DNA from 4 places in the Shewanella alkalitolerans genome. Region 1 is predicted to be linked to each of the others. Evidence: predicted binding sites of a transcription regulator. Region 1 holds the regulator's gene; each other region holds the start of a gene.
What was found. Region 1 encodes sigma-54, which starts transcription at its own class of promoters, with help from an activator protein. Its sites were predicted from a motif close to GTTGGCACGNNNNTNGNNT; they were not measured.

Region 1 (3,618 bases):
AGCCTTATTCTTGCGGGCCTGCTGCCCCTGGTCAGTATTGGCGCCCATGCCAAGGTGAACGACCTGCTGCAAGAGGTTAAGATCTCTGCCGCCAGCCAGGAAGCCGACATTAAGAACAACCAGATCATCTTCCACGGTCCGGTCGAGGTCACCCAAGGCTCTATCAAGATATTGGCCAGTGAACTGCGCGCCTTCAGCAAAGAGAAGAACAGCGGCAAGATACTGATCGCCACCGGCAACCCAGCCACCTACTCTCAGGTGATGGAAGATGGCCGTCCCGCCTCGGCCAGCGCCAAGGAGATACGTTACGAGCTTTCCAGCCGCACCCTGACGCTCATTGGCGACGCCACCCTGGAACAGGAAGGCAGCCAGGTCACGGGTTCGCAGATCCGCTACAACATAGAGCAGCAACAGCTGATCGCCGAGAGCACAGGCAAAGACAGAGTGATCACCATCATTCAGCCTGAGAACTATCAGGAACAGATCCAGCCAGAGCAGAAGCCCGAGAAGAAACCAGAACAGGAAAAACAATGACAGACCTGATCTTGAAGGCGGAGAACCTCGCCAAGAGCTATAAGAGTCGTGCCGTTGTCCAAGACGTGAGCCTCACGGTAAAGACCGGGCAGATCGTCGGCCTGCTGGGGCCAAACGGCGCCGGCAAGACCACCACCTTTTACATGGTCGTCGGCCTGGTACAGAGCGACAAGGGCCGCATCTTTATCGACGATGACGACCTGACGCTAGACCCAATGCACCTACGCGCCCGCAAAGGCATAGGCTACCTGCCGCAGGAAGCCAGTATCTTCCGTAAGCTCTCGGTGCGGGACAACATCATGGCCGTGCTCCAGACCCGCAGCGATCTTAATAACGATGGCCGCGAAGAGGAGCTGGAACACCTGCTGGAAGAGTTTCACATCACCCATATCCGTGACAGCCACGGCATGGCGCTCTCGGGCGGTGAACGTCGCCGGGTGGAGATCGCCAGGGCGCTTGCCGCCAACCCTAAGTTTATTCTTCTCGACGAGCCGTTCGCCGGGGTCGATCCCATCTCGGTTATCGACATCAAGAAGATCATCGAGCAGCTTAAGAATCGCGGCCTGGGGGTGTTGATCACCGACCACAACGTGCGCGAAACATTAGACGTCTGCGAGAAAGCCTATATCGTCAGCCATGGTAATCTGATCGCCGAGGGCACACCCGCCGAAATCTTAGACAACCAGCAAGTACGAGCAGTGTACTTAGGTGAACAATTCAAGCTATAGTTAATCTTATAATGGGGCCACAGAGGAAAAACCATGCGTTAATTGTGGCTTTAGGCACTATCCGATATATTTGTCCGGCACATATAGCCAGAGCTTTCTCATTTTATAATTAGAAACAAGGGAATAGCAGTACGATGAAAGCGTCACTTCAGCTCAAAATGGGTCAGCATCTCACCATGACGCCCCAGCTACAACAGGCCATACGTCTGTTGCAGTTGTCGTCATTAGAGTTGCAGCAGGAGATCCAGCAGGCATTAGAATCCAACCCGCTACTGGAGTTGGATGAAGAGCAGGAGAGCGCCAGCATCGAGCTGCAAGACGATAGCGTCAGCGACAGCTTCGACAACAAGTACGACGACAAGATAGAGCTGGATTCGAGCCAGGATAATTCAGGGGTCGAGACCTCAGACGCCCTGACTCAAGACTCAATGCCAGACGAGCTGCCGGTGGATACCACCTGGGATGAGGTCTACACCGCCTCACCAAACTCAAGCTCGGGCGCCATGCGCGACGACGACATGCCTTTTCAGGGCGAGACCAGCGAAGGTCTATACGAACACCTGGAATGGCAGAAGAACCTGACCCCTTTTTCCGATAACGACCTGGCCATCGCCACCGCCATCATCGACGCCATCGACGAGCGCGGTTACCTGACCCAGACCTGCGAAGATATTCTCGAGGCCATGGGCGACCCAGAGATCGAACTCGACGAGGTCGAGGCGGTACTCAAACGGGTACAACACTTCGACCCCATTGGTGTGGCGGCCCGCGACCTCAGCGAATGTCTGACGATCCAGCTGGCCCAGTACAGCGACGATACACCGCACATAGCCAACGCCCGCATGCTGATCAAAGAACACCTGGATCTCATCGCCGGACGCGACTTCCGTCTGCTGATGCGCAAGACCAAGCTCAAGGAAGATGAACTGAGGGATGCCATCGCCCTGATCCAGACCCTGAATCCCCGTCCAGGCCTCGCCATCACCGCCAGCCGCGACGAGTACGTGATCCCGGATGTGACCGTCACCAAGAAGAAGGGACGCTGGGTAGTCGAGCTTAACCCAGACAGCATGCCCAAGATCAACGTCAACCAGCAGTATGCCGCCATGGCCCGCAGCACTAAGAGTCAAGCGGATGGCCAGTTTATTCGCGGCCACCTGCAGGAAGCCAAATGGTTCCTCAAGAGCCTTGAGAGTCGCAACGAGACCCTGCTCAAGGTGACCAACTGTATCGTCGACTTCCAGCAAGGCTTCTTCGAATTTGGCGAAGAGGCGATGAAGCCCATGGTACTGAACGACATCGCCGAGGCGGTGGAGATGCATGAATCCACCATCTCACGTGTGACCACGCAAAAATATATGCATACCCCGAGAGGGATCTTCGAGCTCAAATACTTCTTCTCCAGTCACGTCGGTACCGACGATGGCGGAGAGTGCTCTTCAACAGCAATACGTGCCTTCATTAAGAAGCTGGTTGCTGCGGAAAACCAGAAAAAGCCATTGAGCGACAGCAAGATGGCTCAACTCTTGGCCGAACAGGGGATTAAGGTGGCTAGACGCACCATTGCCAAGTATCGCGAGGCAATGCTTATACCGCCCTCGAATCAGCGCAAGAGCTTATAAAACAAACCTGGAAACTGGAGGACTATCTTTATGCAAATAAACCTGACTGGGCACCATATCGAGATCACCCAATCTCTACGAAGCTACATCGAAGAGAAATTCACAAAGCTTGAACGTCATTTCGATCAGATCAATAATGTGCACGTTGTATTAAATGTCGAAAAGTTGCAACAGAAGGTTGAGGCAAAGTTACATCTCCGTGGCGGAGAAGTGTTCGCAACATCCGAACATGCGGACATGTATGCCGCGATAGACTCCCTGATTGACAAACTCGATCGTCAGGTCATTAAACACAAAGAGAAGCTTACTAAACATTAACGATGGAACTGAGTACCATCCTGCGGCCGGAGTGCACCACCTGCGCCACTCCGGGCAGTAAGAAAAAGGTACTGGAGCTTATCAGCGACTTAGCCGCTGTCCAGTACCCCACCCTCTCCTCTCAAGAAATATTTGAAAGCCTTCTGGCTCGAGAGAAAATGGGCAGCACAGGTATAGGCAATGGTATCGCGATTCCTCACGGACGGCTGACTAACATAGATCAACCCGTGGCCGTACTGGTGAAATGTGCTGAACCAATTGCATTCGATGCCATTGACAATCAGCCCGTCGATATCCTTTTTGCGTTATTGGTGCCCGCAGATCAATGCGAGCAACATCTTAGCACCCTGGCCGCTATGGCCGAGAAGCTCAATGATAAGGCGATCATGAAGCAGCTAAGAAAGACCCAAGATGAA
Region 2 (3,618 bases), 640 kb from region 1:
CTTCATGATAGAGAGCACCCCGGCCAACATAACAATAATTGCAATCACCCAGGCAAAGATAGGGCGATCGATGAAAAAACGAGCCATAACTTTACCTTACTTCTGTGGTTGCTTGTCTGATTGCATCTCGCTGAGTGGTTTACCCACCACAGGGGCGCCCGGACGTATCTTCTGTAATCCCTCGACAATCAGCTGATCGCCAGCCTTCAAGCCGCTGGTGATGCGCCACTGATGATCGATCACCTCGGCGGTCGTCACGACTCTTGGCTCAACCTTGCTCTCGGCACCAATCACCATGGCAACGGCCTGACCCTTGGTATTACGGGTAACAGCCTTCTGCGGCACCAGAATCGCCTTAGGATCTGTACCCGCGTTCAATACGGCGCGCACATACATGCCAGGTAGCAATACGCCATCCGGGTTAGGGAATTCGGCCCTTAGGGTTACCGAACCAGTGTTCTCATCGACACTCACCTCGGCGAATCTGAGAGACCCCATGTGCTCGTATGCCGTGCCATCTTCCAGGATCAGACGTACATCGGCATTGTCAGCCGCCTGCAGTTGTCCCTGCTTAAGCTTGGCCTTGAGGCGTAGCAGCTGAGCGCTAGATTGAGCGATATCGACGTTGATAGGATCCAGCTGTTGAATCGTCGCCAGTGCGGCGCTCTGATTCGCCGTCACCAGGGCACCGGCAGTCACGGAAGACTTACCGATACGGCCCGAGATAGGCGCCTTCACCTGAGTGTATTCCAGGTTAATCTTAGCCGTGTTAATCGCCGCCTTGGCCACGGTCACGTTAGCCAGCGCCTCTTTGTAGAGGGCATCAGCCTCGTCGAAATCTTGTTGGCTGATAGCATCAGTCTTGATCAAGGCCTTATATCTGGCTGCCTTGGCCTTGGCAGATACCAGGCTGGCATTGGCACGGGCCAGATCGGCCTCGGCACTGACCAGCGCCGCCTTATAGGTCGACGAATCGATCTGATAGAGAGATTGGCCTTCGGTTACCTCGCCACCCTCGACGAAGCCGCGTTCGGTGATGATACCCGACACCTGAGGACGCACCTCGGCCTCAAGATATGCCTTGCTGCGACCCGGTAGCTCAACCTGAATAGCCTGGGGCTGCTCGGCAACCTGAACCACCCCAACCTCCATGCTTCTTGGGGCTGCTGCCGAATGACCTTGGTTCTCGTCCTGGCCACAACCTGTTATCCATAACGCCACACTAACTAACGAGGCAATTTTTACTATTTGCCGCATGAGAACTCCTAATCAAAGCCGCAACAAAAAACACCCATGCACGGGTAAGGCGCTATGGGGTATCTTGAGGAAGCAAAATTAAAAAAAGATTTAGAAACTATTTATCTCACACCTAGCCAAGGTCAACAAGAAGATGTGGGCAGAGATATTGTAAGTTAATGCAAATTTTTATTTTTAATCATGTTTTCTTGTTAAAAAACAGTTAAAAATTGCGTGTTTTCACCCTGTTTTAGCGTTTTTTGTGTCTAAAATGTGATCGCTGTCATCCAGGCATGATGAAAACTAACACCATATGAAACATGGGGTTAATTCAGACCTATTCATAATTGTTCACATCTTTATTTGATCAGTTCATCTGTGCCGATAAGGCCATTCACATCTTGGGCCTATAGTCGCCTCATCAGCCAAACAACAGCTAGATGAGATGAAGATGATGAAGACCTTAACCCAGTTAAAATGCTCGATACTCCTTGGCAGCCTGTTAGCCGCAAGCGGCGTCATGGCCGAAGCGCAAGACACCCAAGTCTTAGGCGGCAATATCACAGGCAAGCTGACCTTTGCCTCAGATTATGTCTTTCGTGGTGAGTCAGAAACCATGGATGGCGACGTCCCTGTCGTGCAAGGCACGCTGGGATGGGGAAATGATCAAGGCTGGTACGGCGGTGTGTATGCCTCCAACATCAAGTTTGCCGATCCAAACCTTGAAATCGTCACCGCTCCCTACATAGGTAAGGCGGGCACCTTCGGCGATTCTGGTATCACCTATGATGTCATGCTCTTCTCCTACCTCTACCCTGGCGCCTCATACTCTAACTACACAGAGTTATGGCTCAAGGTGGGTAAGCAGTTCGGCCGCACTAACCTACAACTGGAAGTGACCCCGACGGTCGATGACTGGTTCGGTGTCGATGGCTGGCAAGGCGTGAACTACGCCATCCATCCAAGCTACCAGTTCGACAATGGCATTAACTTGTCTGCCAGTGTCGGCTATCAGGATCTGGATGGTAACGGCGCCGAAGGCTGGGGTCACTGGAACCTGGGTGTAAGCAAAACATTCGCCGGCCTGAGTTTCGATCTCAGATACCACGGCAGCACAGTGGATGAGAGCCACAAGGTGTACGGTACACAAACCAAGATTTTTGATGACCGAGTCGTTATCGGCGTCAGCAAGAGTTTCTAAGCACAGCAGTTTCCAATCTCTGCACGTTTTGCCAGCCCTCGGGCTGGCTTTTTTATATAGGGATATATTTATCCCCGGTGCTCAGGGATGAGCATAGAGGGGATTTGTACATGGCCAAAAATATCCCCGGTGTCCATGGCCTTTGATGTTCCCGACATCAAGTGGCATTTCCTTCATCCATGAAGGTCAGTGGACAAAGAGGGGATTTGTATAGGGCCAAAAATGCTCCCGACATTTTTTGGCATTTCCCCATCCATGGGGGTCAGTGAGCATAGAGGGAATTTATATAGGGATATATTTATCCCCGGTGTCCATGGCCTTTGATGTTCCTGACATTTTTTGGCATTCCCCCCATCCATGGGGGTCAGAATACTTATCCCAGGTGTTTAGACGGAGCTAGGTTATATCCGGTTATCACCCACGCCACAGGCGAGGATACGGCTGATCTCCGCCAGAGAGCGGCCCGACTGCCCCTGCCATTCATTGAATACTTCCTGCACCTGGGTCAAACCACGTTTAGAGGTAAAACCGGCATCGATCAGTTTGTGGGCCTGAAGATATCCCTTGATATCTTCGGTCAGCAGAAAGGTATCTTTGCCTATGGTGCGCAGAAAATAGGGGCCGGTATTGCCACCCAGTCGGCAGCCCAGGCGTTTCAGCTCGGCCCAGAGCCCTATGATATTATCGCTGGGCCACTGAGCAATAAACTTGGCGAAGCTGCCGTGGGCGAGCTTAATATCATGCACCATCAGGGCGTTATCATATATCGCCATGGTCTTCTTCAGGTGGCGAATCAACTCGGGGTCGCTGGCACGCTGCTGGATCTGCTCCGGCGATAGCATCAAGATCTTGTGGGGCTCGAAGTTAAAGAAGGCCGCCTCGTAGGCCGGCCACTTGTTGTCGACGATGCGCCATACAAATCCCGATTGAAACACCTTCTTACTCAGCTCTGACAGCAACTCGGCATCCGTATACTCGGCAATCTGATCCTGAGACAACACCTCAGGCAGGCGAGCGGCCAAACCGGCTTCGCCACCTTTGCGCTCACAGGCGCGCTGGTAAATACTGTCGAACGATTCTAATCGCGCCATAGTGTAAGCAGCTCCTTAAATGCTTGTTGAATACAGATTACGTGCCATGCAGCCATGTCGATCACCCGCCAAACGGCTCGAGACGACCCC
Region 3 (3,618 bases), 1.6 Mb from region 1:
TTGTGGGCAGGTTACGGCTTCGCAAAAGATTACAATGCACCTCGTGGTCATATGTATGCGGTAACCGACGTACGTAACACTCTGCGTACCGGTGCGCCTAAGTCTGCCGAAGATGGCCCAATGCCAATGGCATGTTGGTCATGTAAGAGCCCAGACGTGCCTCGCGTGATCGAAGAGCAGGGCGAAGATGGCTACTTCACTGGTAAGTGGTACAAAGGCGGCGCAGAAATCGTTAACACTATCGGTTGTTCTGACTGTCACGAGAAAGGCTCTTCTAAACTACGTATGTCTCGTCCATTCGCCGAGCGCGCCATGGCTACACTAGGCACTCCATTTGACAAGGCTTCTAAGAAAGACAAGCAGTCTATGGTGTGTGGTCAGTGTCACGTAGAGTACTACTTCGAGAAGACCAAAGATCGCAAAGGTTTTGTTAAGTTCCCTTGGGATATGGGTACAACAGTTGAGCAGATGGAAGTCTACTACGACAACATGGAGTTCAAAGACTGGACTCACGCCGTATCTAAGACACCTATGCTGAAAGCACAGCACCCAGGTTATGAAACTTGGCAGCTAGGCGTACACGGTAAGAACAACGTTACCTGTACTGACTGTCATATGCCTAAGGTGAAGAATGCTGAAGGCCGTAAGTTTACCGACCATAAAGTAGGTAACCCATTCGATCGCTTCGAAGAGACTTGTGCGACTTGTCATACTCAAAGCAAGGAGTTCATGGTTAACCTGACTAAAGAGCGTAAAGTTAAGGTTGCTGACCTTAAGGCACGTGCTGAGTCTCAGCTAGTTAAGGCGCACTTCGAAGCTAAAGCGGCTTGGGATGCGGGTGCAACTGAAGCTGAAATGAAGCCAATCTTAATGGATATTCGTCACGCACAATGGCGCTGGGACTATGCAACCGCCTCTCACGGTGTTGCGGCTCACGCAGCTGACGAAGCGCTACGCATCCTAGGTACTGCGGTAGATAAGGCTGGTGATGCACGCATCAAACTAGCGCAACTGCTAGCAGCTAAAGGTGTTAAGCAACCTATCGCCTTCCCAGATGTTTCTACCAAGGCCAAGGCGCAAGCTGCACTGGGTATGGACATGAACAAGTTGAATGCCGACAAGGCAGAGTTCAAGAAGACTGTTCTTCCTAAGTGGGATGCCGAAGCTAAAAAGCGCGAAGCAACTTACTAATTTCTCCCCCCCTGCATAGTAAAAGCCCCGGTTATCCGGGGCTTTTTTATATCTTCACTACTTTATCATCTTCAGCAGGGCCCTGAATCTGTCGCCACTGGCCTCTGCCTGCAGCTCAAACAGCAAAGACTCGCTGTTGGTCAGCAAGGCGCCGTGCTGGGTCATCATCTCACAGCCTAATTGCTTATTGGCCTCGGTTCGCGAAGAGACGGCATCGGTCACCAAGTGCACCTCATATTCGTTGTCCAGCAGATCCCGGCAGGTCTGATAGACGCAGATGTGAGTCTCTATGCCGGCGAGCAATACCTTGTGCCTGCCATACTGCAGCAGTGCCTGTCTGAAGGGCTCGGCGTGCCAGCCGCTAAAGTGAGCCTTAGGGATAGGCTGATAATGAGGCGTAAGCAGCTCGGCCAATGCCGGGCTGGTGGCCCCCAGCTTATCGGGTAGCTGCTCAAGCCAGACGACAGGGATATCAAACAGCTCGGCCGCCTTTATCAGTGTGGTGAGCCGGGTTTCCAGTTCCTCTGCCTGGTGCATCAGGGTCGCCAGCTTTCCCTGGACATCGACGATGACGAGTACACATTCCTGTGGTTGCAACATAGGGCGCTCCTCTATGGGTGATGACTCCATCATACCCGGATAATTTCGCCACCCAATTCGTCATAAGTCGAATAGGCGACTGCGCTATTTTTGTGCGCTCGGTGCATAGTCGCACCTAATTGGTGCATTTATATGCAGCATGAAGGACGCTGCTATTACTAAGTTTATGAATGTTAAGGTTTTGTAATATTGGCCTGATGATTGAATTGCCTTTGGCATCAGCAAGAATACTAAGATGAGTCGGAGGCGGTAATGAAATTAATCAGCGCAATAATCAAGCCATTCAAACTCGATGATGTGCGAGAAGCCATTGCAGGGTTGGGGATTGAGGGGATGACGGTGACCGAGGTGAAGGGGTTCGGACGTCAGAAAGGCCATACAGAGCTCTATCGTGGCGCCGAATACCAGGTGGATTTTCTGCCTAAGGTCAAACTGGATATCGCCACTAAGGCTGAAAACGTCGATCACCTTATCGAGTCCATCGTCGCGGCGGCGCATACGGGCAAGATAGGCGACGGCAAGATTTTCGTGACGGATCTCGATCAGGTGATCCGTATCCGTACCGGCGAACTCGATAACGAAGCACTTTAAGGGGGAATTCCAATGGAAGAGTTAGTAACACTAGGTGCGACAGTATCTGAGTTGAAGTTTGCTCTCGACACCTTTTATTTCTTGATCTCTGGCGCGCTGGTGATGTGGATGGCGGCCGGGTTTGCCATGTTGGAAGCGGGTCTGGTGCGCTCTAAGAACACCACAGAGATCTTAACCAAGAACGTCTGTCTCTATTCTATCGCCTGTATCATGTATCTGGTGGTGGGTTACAACATCATGTACGTGGATAACGCCGAGGGTGGCTGGTTACCATCGTTCGCCAGCCTCATTGGTGCTCAGGCAAGCGATGCCGACCACGCGCTGGAATCGGATTTCTTCTTCCAGGTGGTGTTTGTGGCGACCGCTATGTCTATCGTCTCGGGCGCCGTTGCCGAGCGTATGAAGCTGTGGGCCTTCCTTATCTTCTCTGTGGTAATGACTGGGGTTATCTATCCAGTTGAAGGTTACTGGACCTGGGGCGGCGGTTTCCTCTCTGAGGCTGGGTTTGTCGACTTCGCCGGTAGTGGCATAGTACACATGGCGGGCGCGGCTGCGGCTATCTCGGGTGTCTTGTTACTCGGCGCTCGTAAGGGCAAGTATGGCCCTAACGGTCAGGTGAATCCTATCCCTGGTTCTAACCTGCCGATGGCAACCTTAGGTATGTTCATCCTGTGGATGGGTTGGTTCGGCTTTAACGGTGGCTCTCAGCTGCTGGTGTCTGATGCCGAGAACGCGTCGGCGGTGGCGAAGATCTTCGTTAACACTAACTCTGCAGCCGCCTTCGGCGCTGTCTCTGCCCTAGTGGTGTGCAAGATGGTATGGGGTAAGGCGGACTTGACCATGATCTTAAACGGCGCCTTGGCGGGCCTGGTGGCGATCACCGCAGATCCTTTGTCGCCATCGCTGCCTCTTGCCGGAGTTATCGGCATGGTGGCCGGCGGTCTGGTGGTTTTCTCCATCGTGATGTTCGACAGAGTTAAGATTGACGATCCTGTCGGTGCAATTTCGGTGCATGGGGTTGCCGGCCTGTTCGGTGTGATGCTGGTGCCGTTGTCAAATGCGGATGCGACAGTTTTGGGTCAGCTCTATGGCGCTTCGGTCATTTTCGCTTGGGTATTCGGGGTTTCTTTCGCGGCCTGGTATATCCTCAAGATCACCATGGGGATCCGTGTCTCAGAAGAGGAAGAGTACAACGGTATGGATGCATCGGATTGCGGCATCGATGCTTACCCAGAG
Region 4 (3,618 bases), 810 kb from region 1:
GTAACTGCTAAGTGTCTTCTTTGCCTGCACTGGATCAATTTTTTACGCTTTATCATCAAGCCTATAGCGATAGACTGGGGGAATCGCCCCGTTATTTCCCGCTAGGGGAGGCCTCTCCCTGCGTGCTGGAGTGTGATCAGGAGAAGGTCGGTGCCTCGCCCGAGCGTTCGGTGCAGTGGCAGGCGGTAAAACGCGACAGCCAGGGGCAGTTCGATAACCTAGAGCATGCCCTCTCCATCACTCTGCATCCAAGCATACAGGCCTTCTACGGGCGTTACTTTGCGGCGCCGTTGATGTTTGAATCTGAATTTGGTGAGGGTGAGTTGTTGCAGCCCTGGAACCAACAAGATTTTGAATATCTGCAGCAAAACCTTATCGGCCATCTGATAATGAAGCAGAAGCTGAAACAGCCTGCGACCTGGTTTATCGGTGTGCTGGGGGAGGGGGATGAGATGTTGGTGGTGGAGAACGAGACCGGTAGCGTCTGGATAGAGATCCCAGGCGAGCAGCCCCATCGTCAACTGGCCGCTAGCCTGGAGGATTTTATCGCCTCTCTTCGCCCGCGAGTCTGCCCGCCGCAGAAACCGGTCGAAGTGCCTATGCCCGAGACAGATCATCCCGGGATTTGGCAGCGACTCAAGACCATGTGGTGGCACCTGCGCTCAGGGAGATAGTCGGTGTGTTAAAAGATAATTAGCTCGCGAGAAGAGAGTGAGCGCGAACAGCCATTAGAGGTGATCCCAGGAGATGTTGGAGACGATGCGGCAGTTGTCGCACCTGAAGTGGAAAAGATCCAACAAAGGGGTTTCCAATAGCCAGTGAGTGTTGCCGCAGCGAGGACAGGGCCTTTGCTGCTCGGCGGCCAGGCTCTCGCCGCCCACGCGGTAGAGATAGTAGTAGGTGGGGATCTTGGTGAGGTATTCGATGCGTCCACGCAGATCCCAGCCACGGCGAAACAGATCGCTGTCACACTGGCTCAATTCATCTAAGGCGGCGAACTCCGCCTTGGTGGCCGCCGCCATCTGCAGCTCATCGCAGGCCTGCCATTCGGTTTGCCACTTGATCACCCGCTTGTGATCGCCGTTGAAGGTCGCAGGGATCTGATACAGGGGAATGGGTTGTAGGGTATCGCCGTTTCGTAGTGGCGAGCACATGTGCACATAGCTGGTGTAGAGCAGTTGCCAGCTGGGCGTCTCAGTGCTGCTGACTTCAGAGTTGATATCCTGGCCGATATATTTTTCCCTTGGATGCAGCAGCTTAGCCTGGGTAAGCTCCTCGAGCGCGTAATTGACCCAGGGGCTGTTGAAACGTTTGGCCAAGCTACTCTTTTCTGGCAGCAGCAGGCGCACCCTGAACTCCCCTTCGTTGAAGGCCACGGCAAATTCACGGCCTAGTACCTGGCCATTGGCCCGGTAGGCTTCCAGCAGACCATTAATCGCGCGTTCGGCGGCCGTGATAGTGGTGTTGTCAAAACACTCGAATCTCAGTTCCACCACGTGCATCAGCGGGGGTCCTTGTTGCTTAATTTGGCTTCGAGTTCGCTGATACGCTCAACCAAGGCCTGTTGATTGGCTGTGAGCCTGGCAACCTGCTCGGCGAGCTGGGCCAGCGTTGGCGTAGCGTCGTCGCTTTGGAAATTTGCTGCTGGCGCGCTTGTGGTTACCACTATCGCCGCCTGCTCATCGGCTGACATAGATTTAAAGCGTTGTAATCCTTGAACCAGGATAGGCATGGGCAGCGAGTTGCCCAAACTTGCCTTGATCAATGCCAGGCTGGGAGGCTTACCCGCCAGACTCAATTTACGTGCGGCGACCAGCACCTGTTCTAGTGGACTCATGATTGGTGAAATTCCTTACTTTTTAGCCTGACAGACATACACTTGAACCTTGGGCTTACTTCAAACTGTTGAAAATTATAGATATATCTGTTTGGCATAAGCTTTGCTTTACCTGAATCCAGTTATAATAGATAAACAGGACGTGAAAGTGAAAACAAAATTAATAACAGCATTGGTCTTCGGCGCTACCAGTTTAGTGCTATCTGGGTGTGTATTGAATGTGGGTGAAGGTGACAAGGGCTGGAGCACGGGTAATTCTTGGGAGCGCGTGCAGGAGCAGAATCGCGTGAATTTGTCTAAGTTGTCCTTGGGGATGACGCGCGATCAGGTGATGACACTTATGGGCACCGCCGATTTTAACGAGGCCTATACCAAGCAAGATAAGACGATCAACGTGCTCTACTATCGTACCCAGCGTACGCGCGAAGATGGCACCACCACCAAGGATGAATGTACGCCTATCGTGATCACAGACAATCGCGTCGTTGGCTGGGGTGAGAAGGCCTACCACAACATGTAATGGGATACTCTTTAGTAAAAAGGCAAGCCAGTTCGGCTTGCCTTTTTTGTATAAGCCATTCACAAGTGAGACTTTTCGAAGCCTAATTTTTAAGCCTATTCTTTAGTCCCAGATACCCGAGTCATAAGAGGATGTTTAAGCCTCGCTATCTAAGTGCGAAGCTGAGCATCGAGGTGATCGATCACCTCTGTCCACATGGCATCTTCTGCTAAGGCTTCGGCTAAAAAGTGCCTCTGGGCCTGGGTCCAAAAGGGGGCCTCGGCGATATGGATCTCCGCGGCGATGGAATGCTGCTTGATGAAAGCCTCAACGGCATCGGGTTCACTCGGCAGGCCGAGTTGGTCAAATAGGGTGGCTAGATCCGGTTGTGTGATGTCCATCTTATCCCTCGCTTGTTGATGATGAGGTGCTTCTATTTAGTATGCGATAAATTGATAAAGTTTCGAATCGATTAAAGTTTGCACTTTTTTACAAGCTTGTTACATTGGACCATGTTGATCTGGATCAAGGAATAACAGCAATGATGACAACAGCTACCCCACCTGTTAACGAAACCTATAAAGCTGTCTATTTAACCGCCGAAGACCTACGCGTCGCCGCCTCGATTCTCTATAACGCCTACCATGACGACCCCTTCTTTATTGCTGCCCTGCATAAGGGAGACAAGGCGCAATATGAGCAGAAGCTACGCGGTGCCATTCGCGAGGAGTTGCACACCCTGTGGCAAGAGGAGCAGGCATTGATCGGCCTGTTTGAGGAGGAGCGCCTGATTGGCTTGGCTTGTATCGTGACCCAGCAGGTGCCATTGGGGGAGGCCAGATACTGGCATTGGCGCCTGAAGATGTTGCTGAGCGCCGGCTGGCAGTCGACCCAGGCACTGATGAAGAAAGAATCTTCGATTCTAGAGCATCTACCCAGCACTCAATGCGGCATATTGCAGTTTATTGCCGTCACACCGATCGAGCAGCATAAGGGGTTAGGTAGACGTTTGATCCAGGCTGTGATGAGCTGGTGTGACGAGCAACCAGAGCTCGAAGGGGTGGGGGTTTATGTGACCCAGGATGATCATGCTCATCTGTTTTCCTCCATGGATTTTGCGCCCATCGAACGCCTCGTCATAGGCGGGGTGCCGGGCGAGCTGCTTTTCTACCGGAGCCCTGAGATTGAGTAAGCGCTACACCAGCTTCAAAGACTTCTATCCCTTCTACCTGTCGCAACATAGGGATCCCAGATGCCGCGCCCTGCACTATGGGGGTAGTCT

Region 2: the regulator sigma-54 is predicted to act here: its motif matches at 1,393-1,411, upstream of K0J45_RS00150 (TorF family putative porin).
Region 3: the regulator sigma-54 is predicted to act here: its motif matches at 1,980-1,998, upstream of K0J45_RS04315 (P-II family nitrogen regulator).
Region 4: the regulator sigma-54 is predicted to act here: its motif matches at 1,928-1,946, upstream of K0J45_RS13620 (DUF3192 domain-containing protein).

What each region holds. Positions count from the first base shown of each region.
Region 1 covers NZ_CP080422.1:3,914,083-3,917,700, forward strand. Annotated here, with positions in the region: gene lptA (lipopolysaccharide transport periplasmic protein LptA) at 1-534, shown strand, start outside; gene lptC (LPS export ABC transporter periplasmic protein LptC) at 1-2, shown strand, start outside; gene lptB (LPS export ABC transporter ATP-binding protein) at 531-1,262, shown strand; gene K0J45_RS16955 (RNA polymerase factor sigma-54) at 1,397-2,884, shown strand; gene hpf (ribosome hibernation promoting factor) at 2,915-3,202, shown strand; gene ptsN (PTS IIA-like nitrogen regulatory protein PtsN) at 3,205-3,618, shown strand, end outside.
Region 2 covers NZ_CP080422.1:31,073-34,690, reverse strand. Annotated here, with positions in the region: gene K0J45_RS00160 (efflux RND transporter permease subunit) at 1-87, opposite strand, end outside; gene K0J45_RS00155 (efflux RND transporter periplasmic adaptor subunit) at 97-1,257, opposite strand; gene K0J45_RS00150 (TorF family putative porin) at 1,682-2,437, shown strand; gene K0J45_RS00145 (DNA-3-methyladenine glycosylase I) at 2,839-3,528, opposite strand.
Region 3 covers NZ_CP080422.1:966,092-969,709, forward strand. Annotated here, with positions in the region: gene nrfA (ammonia-forming nitrite reductase cytochrome c552 subunit) at 1-1,191, shown strand, start outside; gene K0J45_RS04310 (hydrolase) at 1,249-1,791, opposite strand; gene K0J45_RS04315 (P-II family nitrogen regulator) at 2,044-2,382, shown strand; gene K0J45_RS04320 (ammonium transporter) at 2,395-3,618, shown strand, end outside.
Region 4 covers NZ_CP080422.1:3,101,853-3,105,470, reverse strand. Annotated here, with positions in the region: gene syd (SecY-interacting protein) at 12-674, shown strand; gene K0J45_RS13630 (Zn-ribbon-containing protein) at 729-1,502, opposite strand; gene K0J45_RS13625 (hypothetical protein) at 1,502-1,837, opposite strand; gene K0J45_RS13620 (DUF3192 domain-containing protein) at 1,986-2,357, shown strand; gene K0J45_RS13615 (DUF2789 domain-containing protein) at 2,507-2,737, opposite strand; gene K0J45_RS13610 (GNAT family N-acetyltransferase) at 2,878-3,528, shown strand; gene K0J45_RS13605 (Mpo1-like protein) at 3,521-3,618, shown strand, end outside.